2 regions of the Nesterenkonia sp. DZ6 genome follow, and region 1 is predicted to be linked to the other one. Evidence: predicted binding sites of a transcription regulator. Region 1 holds the regulator's gene; the other holds the start of a gene.
The links. The regulator LexA, encoded in region 1, represses DNA repair genes until DNA is damaged. The targets are predictions, from matches to a motif close to TCGAACANNTGTTCGA.

Region 1 (3,207 bases):
CCTGGCCAATGCGCGTTACGGCGGCTTCCTGAAGCAATCGATGCCAGATTTCTGGCCCACCGTCAACGGGGATCTGGCCCGCGGGGCGCTGGCCCGGCTGGCCGAGTCAGACGGCTAGCTCGACCTGTGAGGTGAGTCGGGTGCTGCGAGCTGGGCTCAGTGCGCTTCCCGGGTGAGGCTGCAGAAGAGAATCAATCCCACATGATGGGTGACCACGGGAGGCTCACAGACGATGTCGGATCCAAGACGCACCACAGGCTCAGGCCCCATGACCTGCTTCTGGGTGCTGGCGGCAGCGCTCACCCTGGCCGGCTGCGCCGAAGGCGTTGGGGATGACGACGCCGCGCCCGCTGTGCCGACCGATGCGCACAGCGATACTGACACCGCGCGGCCCGACATCGACGACGATGAAGCCGACCAGGCGGAGACTGACGAACCTCAGCCGGAGCAGTTCACCATCGCCGGCACGGGGGACATGCTTCTCCATGGCCCCATCATTGACGAGGCAGCTGCGCTCGCCGACGGCGCAGACTACTCGTTTGCGCCGCTGATGGGCGGGGTTGAAGATCTCATCAGTGGTGCTGATCTTGCCCTGTGCGGGCTGGAGGTGCCGATCGCCCCAGAGGGTGTGGAGCCGGCCGGTTATCCGGTGTTCGCGGCCCCGCCGGAACTCGCCGGGGATCTCGCCTCGGTGGGTTTCCACGGCTGCTCCACAGCAAACAACCATTCCTTCGACCAGGGAACGGCCGGGCAGGAGCGCACGCTCGACGTCTTCGACGACGCTGGCCTGGGACATGCGGGAACCGCGCGAACTGAAGCCGAAGCCGCCCAGCCCCAGCTCTACACGCTGGAACGCGGCGGACAAGAGGTGACGGTGGCGCATGTGGCCACCACCATGCTCCACAACCAGGCATATCCACCGCCGGAGGATGAACTGTGGCGCGTCGCCGATGTCACTCCCGAGGAGCTCACAGACCAGGCGGCCCAGGCGCGCGAGGACGGCGCCGACGTCGTCGTCGCCTCTGTGCACTGGGGTGAGGAGTATGTCCACCAGCCCGCTGAAGAGCAGCGGGACTATGGCGAGCAGCTGGCAGCCGGTGGTGAGATCGACGTGGTGTTCGGCAGCCATTCGCACACGCCCCAGCCGCTGGAACACCTCGAGGGCGGCCCGTCAGGTGAGGGCATGTGGGTGGTGTGGTCCATGGGCAATTTCCTCTCCAACCAGGACGAGGCCTGTTGCATCCCAGAAACTGCCAGCGGAACAGTGGTCTACGCAACGGTCGAGGTCAGCGACGAGGACGCCGAGGTCATCTCCATGGACTGGCTGCCCGTCACCGTGGATCGCGGCCCGACCGATGATGAGCCTCACCGAGGGATCTGGCCACTGCGCGACCTCGCCGAGGGGAACATTCCGCCTGGGGTCGAACTCAGCGCGGAAACCGTTGAAGACCGGTGGTCGCGGGTCCTCGACGTCATGACGGAGCAGGAGCTCCGCGAGGATTCACCGTCACCCACGGGGGAGGAACCCACGGTGGTGCCGCGCCGGGACTAGGACGCCGGGTCTCGGAGGGCCGGGAAGAGCTGGGGGCACCGCGGCGTGTGTGGGGGACCTGCAGCTGCCTCAGAGGCTGCGCAGCACCGTGACGACCTTGCCCATGATGGTGGACTCGTCGCCGAGGATCGGCTCATACTGCCGGTTCTGCGGGAGCAGCCAGACGTGGCCGTCGCGGCGCTTGAGCGTCTTCACGGTCGCCTCGTCATCGAGCAGGGCGGCGACGATGTCGCCGTTCTCTGCGGTGTTCTGCCGACGCACCACGACCCAGTCGCCTTCGAAGATGCCGGCCTCGATCATGGAGTCACCGCGGACCTGAAGCATGAACAGCTCGCCCTCGCCGGTGAGCTGCCGCGGCAGCGGCATGATGTCTTCGACCTGCTGATCGGCCAGGATCGGTCCACCGGCCGCGATCTGACCCACCATGGGAATCTCAGAGATCCGGCTGTCGGACTGGGTGCGGTAGCCCTGCAGCTCCACCACTGCGTCACGTGCCGCAGATTCGGCCTCCTGGGCCTGTTCGCTGAGCACGGGGGCGCCGGCAGAGTCACGCAGCACCTCCATGGCGCGCGGTCGCCCGGGCACCCGTCTGAGGTAGCCCAGCTCCTGGAGCCGCGCCAGCTGGTGAGTCACCGAGGAGAGTGAGGCCAGCCCGCAGGCGTCGCCGATCTCACGCATGGAGGGAGGGTAGCTGCGCTCGGCCAGCGACTCCTGGATGACATCGACGATCTGCCGCTGCCGATCCGTCAGTCGCGGCGCTGCCGATGAGTCCCTGGTGTTCCGCGCCATTGCTGCCTCCGTAGTTGTGCTGAGCGTTCTGCGTCCCGATGAAGCAGTGCCGGACCCGAGCGGACCGAGCTCCGAGCGGACCGAGATTCGACCCTGTACCGAAGCGGGGCTGACCCCGCCGGGACCCGTGTCAGCATCCATGTCAGACCCTGCTGGTGGACTGTTCACCGTGAGATTCGCTTCGAAGATCACTTCGAACTTGGCGCTCAGGTTACTCGAAATCGTAGAGAGATTCCATTGATTCTGCGGCGAGTCTGGTCAAGATTCGAAACTATGTGCTAGAAATAGTACACACGTTCGAATGAGAGGTTCTTCCCCATGAGTACAGCACCGCTTGCACTTGCACCTGTTGACTCCGCACCGGCTCCGGCAGTGCACCTCACTCGCCGCGGTCGCTTCCTCCTGTTGGGCCTGCCCGCGTTGGCAGTCCTGGCGGTCGCACTGTTGGGTGCGCTCATGCTGGCCACCTCGCTGCTGAACCAGGCGCAGGCCTCCTCGGGCGACGTCCCAGGCGTGGACGCACAGGTGGTCACGGTCGGCGCGGGGGACACGCTGTGGAGCGTCGCGGCCTCCGTGGACTCCGAGGAGCACGCCCAGGTCCTCATCGGGCAGATCGCTGAGCTCAACGGTCTCAACGGCTCCGAGCTCACCCCGGGCCAGGAACTGTTCGTCCCACGAGACTGAGCAGACCGCGGGAAGCTGAAGTCGGTGCGCATCACCCGGCTAGAATGTCCCGGTGACTTCATCCCGTGCCAGGAACCTGTCCCGACTGCCGCTGCGCGAGGAGCTCCAGGGTCAAGAACCCTACGGAGCCCCGCAGCTGAGCGTGAAGGCGATGCTCAATGTCAACGAGACCACCTATGACG
Region 2 (3,207 bases), on a different contig from region 1:
GCATTGGCCAGGGCGGCCTGGGCGCCGATCTCGAGCATCTCCTCGGGGCGCACGGTCTTGATCGTGGCCTTGGTGGCCACCGGGATGAAGGCCGGGGTCTTGATGTCCCCGTGGGGAGTGCGGATGGTGCCGGTGCGGCCCAGCGCCCCCTCGATCCGGGCCTCGACCTCGAAGCTGAAGGCCTCGCGGCCCGCCTGCGGGTGCGGCGCTGACTCCTGCGGCCTTGCATCCTGCTGTGCGGCCCCCGGCTTCATCGACTCATGCGGAGCGGCGGTCGGGGTCTCGGTGTTCAGCTGATTCGGCACCCGCTCAGTCTAGGCCAGTGGTCCTATGCTTATCCGGTGCCTCCACTAACCGCCCTGACCTCCAACCTGACCTCGCGGCTGACCCGGCTCTGGTGCCAGACCGCGGAGATCCTCCCCGGCGCGGCGCTGGCTCTCATCTTCGCGATCGCCGCGCACCGGCTGATCGCCGAGCAGATTCCGGTGATCTCCGGGCTGCTGGTCGCAGTCCTTGCCGGCATCGCGCTGCGCAGCCTGGGCTGGGTGCCGTTCTGGGCCGAGCGTGGTCTCGGCTGGGCGGCGAAGAAGCTGCTCCGGGTGGGCATCGTGCTGCTCGGCCTCCAGCTGGCGCTGGGTGACCTGCTCGGCCTGGGGTGGGCGGTCCTCGCGGTCGTCGTGCTCACCGTGGGGGTGACCTTCTTCGGGATGCTCGCCCTCGGGCGGCTGCTGGGCGCACCGAAGGGGATGACCACGCTGCTGGCCGCCGGCACCGCGATCTGCGGGGCCTCAGCCGTGGCGGCAGCCGCCGCGGCGATCGACCGAGGCGACGGCAAGGACGACGACGGTGCCCCGGTCCAGGCGGCCGCTGCGGCCGCCGTCGCGGTGGTCACCCTCTACGGCACCCTGGCGCTGCTCGCGCTGCCGGCGCTGGGAACCCTGCTCGGCCTCGGCGAGGAACAGATGGGCGTCTGGATCGGCGCCAGCATCCATGAGGTCGGACAGGTGGTCGCCGCCGGCGGAGTGGTCGGGGCGGTGGCGCTGGCCACCGCGACCCTGGTCAAGCTCGCCCGGGTGGTGCTCCTGGCGCCAGTGATCGCCGGCATCAGCCTTGCCGGGCGTCGCCGCCGGGCGGTCGGAGCTGCGCAGGGAGCCGGGGAGGGCGTCGAGGAGGGCGCTGGATCGCGGCCGCCGCTGATCCCGCTCTTCGTGCTGGGCTTCCTGGTGATGATGGTGCTGCGCTCGGTCACCGATCTGCCCGAGTCCACCCTGGACTTCTCCGCGGACGTGACCACGATGCTGCTGACCACCGCGATGGTCGGCGTCGGCGCCTCGGTGGACCTGCGTCGCCTGCTGCGCCAGGGAGGACCCGCGCTGCTGCTCGGTGCCGGCGGCACGGTGCTTGCGGTGGGAACCGGGCTGGGCGGGGTCCTGCTGCTGGTGAGCTGAGGCTGGTGCCCCGGGCCCAGTCAGGTGTCCGGGAGTTTCAGCTCGCCGGGCTTCGAGGGCGAGTCCATCTCGACAGGCATTCGAAAGTATGTTCGAATAACCGTATGAGGTGGCAGGGACAGGCAGTGCAGGAGGGTGAGGGTGCGGCCCTCATCCCGCTCAAGGGACTCCTGCGCTCGGTGCGCACCCCGGAGTTCGAAGGCGTGACCTTCCACGAGGTGGCGGCGAAGACCGCGCTCAACAAGGTGCCTGGCCAGTCGAACATGCCCTTCTCCTGGACCGTGAACCCCACCCGCGGATGTCTGCATCAGTGCGTGTATTGCCTGAGCCCCGAGACGCTGATCCTGATGGCCGACGGGCGGCAGAAGCTGCTGCGTGAGGTCAGGGTGGGCGACGTCGTCGTCGGCACCGAGCTCGACGGCAGGAATCGCCGGTTGGTCCGCTCGGAGGTCTCAGCGAAATGGGGGACCGAGAAGCCCGCATTCCGCATCACGCTTCGCGATGGCACTCAGATCGTGGCCAGCGGCGACCATCGCTTCCTGGCAGAGCGCGGGTGGAAGTACGTGGCTCGCCCGGAGGGTGGGTCACCGCGCCCATGTCTGACGGAGCACGACCGGCTCATGGGATTCGGACTCGGAATGTCTCCTGAGCTGGATTCTGAGGCGGAGGAATCCCCTCTCGAAGCGAGCGTGCTGGGAGGTGCGGTCGGGACCACCGAGGCTCTGCGCATCACCGGCATCGAAGCGCTCGGTCGCAGCGAGCCGCTGATCGACATCACCACCAGCACCGGGGACTTCATCGCGAACGGTGTGGTCAGCCACAACTGCTTCGCGCGGAAGACGCACGAGTACCTGGACCTGGACGCGGGCAGGGACTTTGATACGCAGATCATCGTGAAGACCAATGTCGCCGAGGTGCTTCGGGCCGAACTGAATCGGCCGTCCTGGAAGCGCGAGCACGTGGCGCTGGGGACCAACACCGACCCCTATCAGCGCGCGGAGGGTCGCTACCAGCTGATGCCCGGGATCATCAGGGCGCTCGCGGATTCTGGGACGCCCTTCTCCATCCTGACCAAGGGGCCGCTGCTCAAGCGCGACCTCCCGCTGCTGCAGGAGGCCGCCAAACAGGTGCCGGTCTCGGTCGCGGTGTCCCTGGCGGTCATGGATCCGGAGCTTCAGCAGAAGGTGGAGCCGGGCACCCCGGATCCCCGGGCACGGCTGAATCTGATCCGCTCCATCACCGACGCCGGGCTTGAATGCTCGGTGCTGGCCATGCCGATCCTGCCCTGGCTCACCGACGGCGACGGTCGCATCGACACCCTCCATGCCGCACTGGCCGACGCCGGTGCGAGCTATGTGACCACCGGTGCGCTGCACCTGCGCCCCGGCGCCCGGGAATGGTTCATGGCTTGGCTGGCCCGCGAGTACCCGGCGCTGGTGGCGAAGTATCGTCGGATCTACGGCGGCGGCTCCTACGCCTCCAAGGAGTATCGGCACTGGCTCGCCGACTCCGCCCGCGCCGCCCGGCGTCGTCATGGCTTCGACAAGCCGGTGGACCTGATGTGGCGCGAGCGCAATGACCCGGACTCCCCGGTGGCCCAGCAGGGAGCGTCGGCACCGACCGCGGCCGGTCCTGCCCAGCCGGCGCTCTTCTGACCCCGCTCATCCCGTAGGCTGGTTTGCAAAAGCAACTAATGCGGCGGGTGGGTGTCCTGCTCGATCGTCGCGTCGACGCCTCAGGAGTGCCCATGACGTTCACC

Region 2: a site for LexA is predicted at 1,529-1,544, ahead of LTH93_RS10580 (Rv2578c family radical SAM protein). Genes of this name have one in related genera too.

The regions. Positions count from the first base shown of each region.
Region 1 is NZ_JAJOYW010000001.1:604,378-607,584, reverse strand. Features, by position in the region: gene LTH93_RS02730 (ATP-dependent DNA helicase) at 1-118, shown strand, start outside; gene LTH93_RS02725 (CapA family protein) at 269-1,552, shown strand; gene lexA (transcriptional repressor LexA) at 1,622-2,341, opposite strand; gene LTH93_RS02715 (LysM peptidoglycan-binding domain-containing protein) at 2,660-3,025, shown strand; gene LTH93_RS02710 (histidinol-phosphate transaminase) at 3,078-3,207, shown strand, end outside.
Region 2 is NZ_JAJOYW010000004.1:44,504-47,710, forward strand. Features, by position in the region: gene tgt (tRNA guanosine(34) transglycosylase Tgt) at 1-254, opposite strand, end outside; gene LTH93_RS10575 (YeiH family protein) at 342-1,448, shown strand; gene LTH93_RS10580 (Rv2578c family radical SAM protein) at 1,553-3,103, shown strand; gene LTH93_RS10585 (gamma-glutamyltransferase family protein) at 3,196-3,207, shown strand, end outside.